Regions from separate parts of the Erwinia sp. E_sp_B01_1 genome, predicted to be linked through region 3. Evidence: riboswitches for the same ligand, from Rfam matches in the RefSeq annotation. Region 3 holds a riboswitch; each other region holds the start of a gene.
The links. A riboswitch is a leader RNA that binds a small molecule or an ion and turns the genes downstream of it on or off. The one in region 3 is predicted to bind thiamine pyrophosphate.
Positions count from the first base shown of each region.

Region 1: linked by a shared signal. The riboswitch ahead of thiB (thiamine ABC transporter substrate binding subunit) and the one ahead of thiM (hydroxyethylthiazole kinase) in region 3 are both predicted to bind thiamine pyrophosphate.
Region 2: linked by a shared signal. The riboswitch ahead of thiC (phosphomethylpyrimidine synthase ThiC) and the one ahead of thiM (hydroxyethylthiazole kinase) in region 3 are both predicted to bind thiamine pyrophosphate.

Region 1 is NZ_CP142208.1:819,295-822,567, forward strand. It holds gene thiP (thiamine/thiamine pyrophosphate ABC transporter permease ThiP) at 1-724, opposite strand, end outside; gene thiB (thiamine ABC transporter substrate binding subunit) at 700-1,686, opposite strand; TPP riboswitch at 1,727-1,833, opposite strand; gene sgrR (HTH-type transcriptional regulator SgrR) at 1,869-3,273, opposite strand, start outside.
Region 2 is NZ_CP142208.1:4,477,883-4,481,155, reverse strand. It holds gene thiC (phosphomethylpyrimidine synthase ThiC) at 1-1,474, opposite strand, end outside; TPP riboswitch at 1,564-1,664, opposite strand; gene rsd (sigma D regulator) at 1,778-2,284, opposite strand; gene nudC (NAD(+) diphosphatase) at 2,369-3,142, shown strand; gene hemE (uroporphyrinogen decarboxylase) at 3,182-3,273, shown strand, end outside.
Region 3 is NZ_CP142208.1:3,197,764-3,201,036, forward strand. It holds gene thiD (bifunctional hydroxymethylpyrimidine kinase/phosphomethylpyrimidine kinase) at 43-843, opposite strand; gene thiM (hydroxyethylthiazole kinase) at 840-1,625, opposite strand; TPP riboswitch at 1,661-1,762, opposite strand; gene VRC33_RS15105 (hypothetical protein) at 2,150-2,401, shown strand; one part of gene VRC33_RS15110 (IS3 family transposase) at 2,537-2,795, shown strand; one part of gene VRC33_RS15110 (IS3 family transposase) at 2,795-3,273, shown strand, end outside.

The DNA.
Region 1 (3,273 bases), 2.4 Mb from region 3:
GACCGGGATCGTAATCGAAATTCAGCGCCTGGAAGATGGCCAGCTCGATGGTGGTGGCTTTCGGGCCGCCGCCCAGTGAGAGCACGGTAGCAAAGCTGGCAAAGCAGAGCATAAAAATCAGCGCGCCGGCGGGCAGGATTTGCCGGCGTAGCCAGGGCCATTCCACCACGGAAAAGTGATGCCAGCCGCGCAGGCCAAGCTGTGCCGCCAGCTGGCGCTGCTCGCCGGGGATTTGCTCCAGCGCCTGAAGCAACAGACGTGCCGCCAGTGGCAGGTTAAAGAAAACATGGGCCAGCAGAATGCCCTGCAGACCATAGGGAGTGAAGGTATAAGGGATGCCGATCAGCGCACAAAGGGCGGCCAGCCAGCCGGTACGTCCATAGACGCTGAGAATGCCGAAGACGGCGACCAGCACCGGCAAAACCAGGGTCATTGCACAGAGGCGCAGCAGCGTTTCCCGCCCGGGGAAGCGTCGCCGGTAAAGCGCACGGGCAAGCGGGATCGCCGGGCCAACGGCCAGCACGGCAGAGAGAAAGGCCTGCCAGAAGGAAAAGCGCAGCACGTGCCAGAGATAGTCATCCTGCCAGAGATCCAGCCACTGGATCTGCGGGGCATTCAGCCACAGCGCACTGAAGGCCAGCAGCGCCACGGCGACCAGCAGCGTGGCTGCCAGTGCGCCGGGCACCATCCAGCCAGCAATCAGCGGCTGAGGGCGCGTTGCCATGCACTTATCCACTGGCTACGCTGGCTGGCCACTTCCTGCGGGGTGTATTGCAGAGTTTTAGCCGGAACGGTCAGGGTGTCGAACCCGGCTGGCAGCGTGCTTTTCACTACCGGATACATCCAGTTGCCGGTCGGAATACTCTCCTGGAAGGGCTTATCCAGCATGAATTTCATGAATTTCTCAGCCAGTTCCGGCTGTTGGCTGCTTTTAAGCTGTCCGGCAACTTCCACCTGCAGATAGTGACCTTCGCTGAAGTCAGCCGCGGCATACTGAGTTTTTTTCTCTTCAATCAGATGATAAGCGGGTGAAGTGGTATAGCTCAGCACCATATCGCCTTCACCTTTCAGGAACAGCCCGTAGGCCTCGCTCCATCCTTTGGTGACGGTGACGGTTTTCTTCGCCAGTTTCTGCCAGGCTTCCGGCGTCTGGTCGCCAAAGACTTTCTGCATCCACAGCAGCAGACCCAGTCCTGGCGTGCTGGTGCGCGGATCCTCGTAGATGACCTTAATGGGACGATCGGTTTCCACCAGCTCCTTCAGGCTTTTCGGCGGATTTTGCAGTCTGGTTTTATCGTAAACGAAGGCGAACCAGCCGTAGTCATAAGGGACAAAGGTTTTGTTGCTCCAGCCGCCCGGCACGGTGGTATTGCTGGTGTCGACCTGGCTTTCAGCAAACAGGCCGGTTTTCTCTGCCGCATCCAGCAGATTATTATCCAGCCCCAGTACCACGTCAGCTTTGCTCTTTTTGCCTTCCATCCGCAGACGGTTAAGCAGGGAAACGCCATCTTCCAGCGCGACATATTTCAGTTCGCATCCGCAACGGGCTTCGAAGGCTTTCTTGATCGCCGGGCCAGGCCCCCAGTCGGCGGAGAACGAATCGTAGGTATAGACCGTCAACACAGGTTTAGCGGCAAAAGCAGGGAGGGTGGTGAGGATCAGCAGAGGCAATAATTTTTTCAACACTTCGCGTTCCTTGAAAAGGGTAGTCGCAAAGGATCTGAGTAGGCAAAACACTCTCAAATCCCTACGCCGGCATTATCCGGATCAGGTTCGACGGGTCTGTCTCAGCCTTTGCCGTATCACACCGCAAATGCACCCCGTTGAGAACGGCCTATTCTAGTGATTTCCCGGCTGTAGCGAAAGCGTCATGATTCAGGAGGTAAAAACCAGGCGGATTTGAAGTCAAACCAGCCGAGCGTGTTCATTCTGATCCCACGCATACTGCGCTGGCCTTCCAGCAGCAGCCAGTGATGAAACAGCGGATGCAGGCTGCATGAAGTGATCAACTGCTTACTCCAGTCGGCCAGCGGCAGAGTGTTTTCACGCCAGCGCTGCGCGTCCTTTTCCCAGTCCAGCGGCACGCAATGGCGGAGCAGAGGAATTTCATACAGCAGGGCGAAAAGAGAGAACTCCAGCGGCAGAGTAAAGTTAGCGCTGCCCAGCCAGAGATCGCTTTCCGCCTCGCCACGATGCCAGAGATCATACTCCACCTGATTGACGATCAGTTCGACGCCTTCAGCAGCCAGCAGGGGACGAAGCGTATTGGCAATGCCCTGATGTTCAATATGATCCTTGTAAAAGGTCAGGGTCAGAGAGGTGAGTCCTGCGGGTTTCTCGCTGGCTGACACGGTTTGGCGATGATGCCAGCGTGGCAGCAGACCATAAGCCGGGAACCAGTAATGCTGGTAGGCGACGCCTGCCAGGTTCAGCAGCGCTATCGGGTTGCATAATCTGCTGACCCAGCGGCGGATTTCCTCATTGCTTCCCCGCTCTGAACGCTGATCGAACAGCAGGAAATAGCCACCCTCTTCAAGCCGGCTCTCTTCCGACTTCTCTTCCTGGCTGTTTCCCTCAAGCTTGACCCCGGAAATGATCAGTTCTTCACTGATTTCGGGTAGTACCCAGATATTCACCTCATCGATCAGCGCCCGATAGCCAAAATAGTCATCGAAAGCCCGGATCTTCAACTGGGAGTGCTGATTGCGCACCACCGCATAAGGCCCGGTCCCCACCGGATGACGGGCGAAATCAGGCAGTTGTGGCCACTCCTGCGGCAGGATCATCGCGCTGACGCTGCCCAACAGCCAGGGCAGCCAGCGATCGGGCTGCGTAAGGTGAATATCCAGTGTCCAGGAAGCAGAGGAGTCGATGCGCTCAAGGTGCGAGTAAAGAGGCTGAGCGGTCAGGCGCTGAAGCGAGTCGATAACATCGGCCATCTCCAGTTCGCGGCCATGATGGAAATGGATCGCCGGGCGTAAATAAAACCGCCAGTGGAGCGGATTGAGCTGCTGCCAGTGGTGGGCGATATCCGGTTCGATTTCCCCGTTTTCCTCATTTATCCGCGTAAGGCTGCTGAAAATCTGCCGGGCGAGGTGGCTTTCTGACCGCCGGAGCGGGGTACCGGGCAGCAAATTCAGCAGGGAGCGGTAGTAAAGCACGCGCAGGATATGTTTCCCCTGACGGAAACTGCGCCCCAGGTGCGAGATAAGCATCTGCCGGACGGTATTTTTATCGCCGACCAGCTGCACCAGTTGATCCACGCGATCGTGC
Region 2 (3,273 bases), 1.3 Mb from region 3:
AGCCGAACCAGCCGATCATCGCGGCGCCAATGCCTGACGTGAAATGGTCATATCCCGGTGCGATATCCGTAGTCAGCGGGCCTAAAGTGTAGAAAGGTGCTTCATGGCAGTGTTCAAGCTGTTCGGTCATATTGCGGCGGATCATCTGCATCGGAACATGACCCGGCCCTTCGATCATCACCTGAACGTCATACTCCCAGGCAATTTTGGTCAGCTCACCCAGCGTGCGCAACTCGGCAAACTGCGCTTCATCGTTGGCATCCTGAATGGAGCCAGGACGGAGGCCATCACCCAGCGACAGCGAGACGTCATAGGCCGCGCACAGTTCGCAGATCTCACGGAAGTGTTCATACAGGAAACTCTCTTTATGGTGCGACAGGCACCACTTCGCCATGATCGAGCCTCCGCGAGAGACGATACCGGTCAGACGTTTAGCGGTCATCGGCACGTAGCGCAGCAGCACCCCTGCGTGAATGGTGAAGTAGTCGACACCCTGCTCGGCCTGCTCCAGCAGCGTATCCCGGAACACTTCCCAGTTCAGATCTTCTGCCACGCCGTTCACCTTCTCCAGCGCCTGATAAATCGGCACCGTACCAATGGGAACCGGACTGTTGCGCAGGATCCATTCGCGGGTTTCATGAATATTGCGCCCGGTAGAGAGATCCATCACCGTATCGGCCCCCCAGCGTGCCGACCACACCAGCTTCTCCACCTCTTCTTCAATTGAAGAGCTGACCGCAGAATTGCCGATGTTGGCATTGATCTTCACCAGGAAGTTACGGCCAATGATCATCGGCTCGGACTCTGGATGGTTGATATTGGCGGGGATAATGGCGCGTCCGGCGGCCACTTCCTGACGGACAAACTCAGGAGTGATGTTCTCCGGCAGCAGGGCACCGAAGCCATGACCCGGATGCTGTTGTAACAGGACTTCGCCACGGATCCGTTCACGACCCATGTTTTCACGCAGAGCGATAAATTCCATCTCAGGAGTAATTACGCCCAGACGGGCATAATGCAGCTGTGTGACGCAGCGCCCAGCAAGGGCTTTTCGTGGCCGGGGCAGTTGATCGAAACGCAGGTGATCGAGGCCTTCGTCCGCCAGCCGTTGCTGCGTATAAACCGAGCTTAGCTGCTCAATGTGCCCGGTATCGCCCCGGGCGAGGATCCAGTCGTTACGCAGCTTTGCCAGCCCGCGATGCACATCTATTTCCGCCTCGGGATCGCCATAAGGCCCGGCGGTGTCATAGACCGGCACCGGCTCATTCTCTTCAAAACGGGGTTGGTCTTTACTGCCGCCCACCCGGGTAGGAGTGAGCTGGATTTCGCGCATGGGGACACGAATATCATCACGGGAACCGGTAAGCCAGATGCGTTTGGAATTGGGGAAGGCTGTTCCTTGCAGGGAGTCGATAAACTTTTGTGCCTCGGCACGTTGCTCGCGACGGGTAGGTTTTTTAGTACTGGTAGACATAGCTCGTTCCTGAAAAATAGGGAATTTGCTTGCCTGGAGTCCGGAGGAGTAAGCGCAGGGTGTGAAAACGCAGGGATCCACACCCTCACTGAATGTTTACTCTTGTTCCCTTCGCAGGTACTAACCTGATCAGGTTCCGCGGATCCCGAATTAACGGTCTCAGCCCCTTAGGGCACTCCGACAAGAAGAATTTTGCGGTACGCAGAGGCACCAGCAAAATGGCGGTGGTGAAAAGTTTCGCTCACCGCTTATAGCCCCTTCAGCATAAAGGGGCTTTTTTAAAACTGCAACATTTTCGTAACGTTAAGCGGGGCGGGCCAGGGCGTTATCATTCGCGGCGGCAAGATTAACGCCGTTTTTTTCCAGGGCCAGCTGAATAAATCTGTCTTCAAGGGTAAATCTGGCTTCCAGCGCTTCCCCCACGGACGACAAGGCAGTCTGGAACTCCAGATAGTTATCATGATCGATGGCGCATTCCAGATGCGAATCATAAACCTGCATAATCAGCTCGGTATTGGCCTGCAAAGAGGGGTAAATAATGGCGGCTCTGGCTAATTGCTCGCTGCCTTCCATCTCTTCGATAAAACGCTCATAAATTGTGAAGTGGCCTGTAGAAAGGTAATCCACTAACCCCTGGCAGAAATTATCCAGCGCGTTTTCGTCGAGCGTAGTCACTGATTCCTTGTTAGGCTTGATGCCAACCAGATGATAATAGGTAATCAGTAGCTGCTTGCGCGAGCGCAGGCAAAAGTCTACCAGGTCGCTACATCCGCCAACACGCGCGGTCAGGACTTCTAACTGGTTTAGCATGAGAAACTCCATGAGTGTAATTGTAAACTTTTCAAACCCAATCCAGTAATTCAGAAAGTCTGTAAGCTGAGGATGAGCAAATTTATGGCACGTGAGATAACAAGCGTAGACGTTGGCTGGTGGGTTGTCAGTCACGAACATAAACTTTGGTTACCAAAAGGTCAATTACCGTTCGGTAGCGCACAAGATTTAAACGTTGTGGGATCCCAGGGATCTTTAATCGGTGAATGGCAGGGCGATCCTGTCTTTTTGATCTCTGAAAATCGGGACAGCGGCATGGGATCGTTACGGCAGATCCTTGACCAGGATGTCGGCCTGTTTCAGCTTGCCGGGAAGGGGATTCAACTGGCGGAGTTCTACCGATCCCATAAGTGGTGCGGCTATTGTGGTCACGAAATGCATCACAGCAAAACCGAATGGGCCTGCCTCTGTCGCCACTGTCGCCAGCGTTATTATCCTCAAATTTCCCCCTGCATCATTGTTGCGATCCGTCGCGGAGAAGAAATTCTACTGGCCCAGCACACTAAACACCGTAACGGAATCTATACGGTGCTGGCGGGCTTTGTTGAAGTCGGCGAAACGCTCGAACAGGCGGTGGCACGTGAAGTGATGGAAGAGAGTGCGCTGAAAGTGAAAAATTTGCGCTACGTCTCCTCGCAGCCCTGGCCCTTCCCACAGTCGCTGATGGTGGCGTATCTGGCCGATTACGACAGTGGTGAAATCAATATCGATCCCAAAGAGCTGCTGGATGCGGGCTGGTACCGTTTTGATGCCTTACCGCAGTTGCCGCCTGCCGGAACCGTAGCCCGCCGCCTGATAGAGGACACGGTGGCGCTCTGCCGCGCCGAAGCCGAATGAATGATATACTGCGCGCCTGAATGAAAGAGAGCCCTGAAGATGAGTGAACTGAAGAACGACCGTTATTTGCGCGCCCTGCTGCGCCAGCCTGTAGATGTGACGCCAGTGTGGATGATGCGCCAGGCCGGTCG
Region 3 (3,273 bases):
TTCTGGCGATGACTCATCGCCAGACCGGTTCATTTTACGATTTCACCACCACTGGTGAAAATGGTGCACCGGGCCGTGCCCGTGACCGACTTCCAGCGAATCCGCCTGCTCAAGTGCTCCCTGTAACCAGCTTTTCGCTTCCTGCACCGTTGCCACCCAGTTATCCTGCCGGGGACGGAGTGCTGCCAGCGCAGCGGAAAGTGTACAACCAGTGCCGTGGGTATTTCTGGTTGGTACCCTGGGCGCAGTGAAACGTTGCTCAAGCCGTGACGTTAACAACCAGTCCGGGCTTTCCACGTCGCTGAGATGGCCGCCTTTCATCAGCACCGCCTTGCAGCCCAACTGCAGTAAAGCCCTTCCCTGACGGCGCATCTCCTCTTCGCTGTCGGCCATATCACACTCCAGCAGCGCTGCCGCTTCCGGCAGATTAGGGGTAATCAGCGACACTTGTGGAAGCAGACGTTCACGAAGTGTCGCTACGGCTTGTGGTGAGAGGAGAGGATCGCCACTTTTTGCCAGCATCACCGTATCAAGCACGATCCAGGGCACCTGTGCCTGCTTCAGGCCTGCCGCCACAGCTTCAACAATGTCGCTCTCTGCCAGCATACCGATTTTCACGCTGTCGATACGCACATCACTCAGAACGGAGGTTAACTGTGCCGCGACAAAATCAGGCTCAATCCGGTATACCGACTGCACGCCTGTGGTGTTCTGCGCCACCAGCGCGGTAATCACGCTGGTACCGTATGCGCCCAGGGCGGAGAAAGTTTTCAGATCGGCCTGGATACCGGCCCCGCCACTTGGATCGGTACCGGCAATGGTCAGTGCGTTGATGCGCTTCATGCCTTAGCCCCCCCATTAAAGAGCGCATCAAGGAACAGCGCTACAAAACTGCCTGGTCCCGCCGCCACGTTTGCCGCTCTCTCTCCTGCCAGGCTCATCACCCGACAGGCGCTGGCAACATGCACTAATCTGTCACCGGGTAGCGCAGCAAAACCAGCCACAACCGCAGAAAGTGCGCAGCCGGTTCCGACCACGCGCGTCATTAACTCTGAGCCTCCGGGGATCGCCAGCGTTCGATGGCCATCAGTGACATAATCCGTTTCCCCGGTGACGGCAACAACAGCGCCCGTAGATTTTGCCAGAATGTTGGCGGCTTCCAGCGCTGCCGAAGAGTCGTGCAGGCTGTCCACGCCACGGCCTGAAGCGGACTGCCTTGCCAGCGCCATAATCTCCGAAGCATTGCCGCGTATCGCCGCAGGACGCTGTTCGAGCAGCTGCTGGCAGAATTCAGTGCGGAAAGTCAGTGGCCCTACGGCAACGGGATCCAGAGTCCAGGGGCGCTGTGAAAGACTGGCAGATTTAACTGCCGCCAGCATCGCCTGACTGCGCGATCGGGTCAGCGTTCCTACGTTAATCAATAGCGCATCGGCTATCGTACTGAACTGCTCCGCTTCCTGCGTATCAATAACCATCGCAGGAGAAGCGCCAAGTGCCAACAGGACATTAGCAGTAAAGGTCTGTACCACATCGTTGGTCATGCAATGGATCAGGGGAGATTTTTCACGAAAGGATTGAAGAGAAACAGCGGCATCAGCGGCCGTAAAGGGGTGAGGTTGGTTCATGGTAAGGCTCCCAACCGGCGATCAAGAAGGCGATGCGGTCAGGCATCTGACTTCCCTCCGCTGGCATTATCCAGTTCAGGTTCAACGGGTTTTTCTCAGCCCTTTCTTTGGAAGGAAGGGCACCCCGAGTCATACTCTCAAGCCAGCAGCATAGGGAAGTGGTGCTTGCAAAGCAAGCTCGCCTGACCGCATCGCCTTCTTGATCGCCGGAAAAGATAATGCCTGTATACCCCACCACTTACCTCACTCTTTACCCCACCTTTAACCTCACAGAGGGATTATCCAGCATGCAATAAAAAACCCGCACGCAGCGGGTTAATTGTCCAGATAACATTCTGTTTAGTTCACTTATCTAAGATGAAATAACCTTAAGACAAATCCACTGTGAATTTATACACCCTTAAAGCAAAAAGGCATTGCCGTTCACTGATTAAAAATCTAGCATTAACACTACATGTAGTGTTTACCGAAGGTTATCGGCACTATATGTGTAAAATTCAATACCTCTACAAAGGAGTTTTATCATAAGCAACAATACAAAAAAAACCGGTGGTAGCTTGGCTTCAGTGGCTGCTAAAACTCTACATAACCCTAACGCATCAGCTATACAAAAAGCTCTTGCAGGTTCTGCGTTGTCACAGGCTAGCTCTACAAACCAAACTAGTGGCCCCATGGAACATATAGCATCTGCTGCACTTAAAAACCCAAACTCTGCTGCGTTAACAAAACAGCTTGCTGCTAGTGTTCTTGCACAATCCAACAAAAGCCGTAAGTGATCTTAAGGCGGGGAAACCCGCCTTATTTAATTCCAGTAACGTCTGCTGTGTACTTGTTCAGACTTGACCTGCTCCCCGTTGATTAACACACCCCGATGTTAGTAATGTCTTCATAAGCCACATGAGGACATCCCCATGAAGAAGCGTTTTTCCGACCAACAGATCATCAGTATTCTCCGCGAGGCTGAAGCCGGGGTTTCTGCCCGTGAACTCTGCCGCAGGCATGCCATTTCCGACGCCACTTTTTACACATGGCGTAAGAAGTATGGCGGTATGGAGGTGCCTGAGGTTAAGCGCCTGAAGTCGCTTGAGGAAGAAAACGCCAGACTCAAGAAGCTGCTTGCCGAAGCCATGCTGGATAAGGAGGCGCTACAGATGGCTCTTGGGCGAAAGTACTGACGACAGACCAGAAGCGGGAAGCTGTGGTGTTGATGTGTGATGCGACCGGTCTGTCGCAACGTCGAGCCTGCAGACTCACAGGTTTGTCCCTGTCGACCTGCCGCTATGACGCTCATCGTTCACTTGCTGATGCGCATTTATCAGGGCGCATCACTGAGCTGGCCCTGGAGCGCAGGCGTTTTGGCTACCGCCGCATCTGGCAGCTGCTGCGCCGTGAAGGGCTTCATGTTAATCACAAGCGCGTGTACCGCCTTTATCATCTGAGCGGGCTGGGCGTAAAACGCAGACGACGTCGTAAAGGGCTGGCAGCAGAACGTCTGCCGCTGCTCCGCCCGGCGGCGCCCAATCTGACCTGGTCGATGGATTTCGTCATGGACGCACTGGCCACCGGTCGCAGGATCAAGTGCCTTACTTGCGTGGATGACTTCACGAAGGAATGCCTGACGGTCACTGTTGCCTTTGGGATTTCAGGT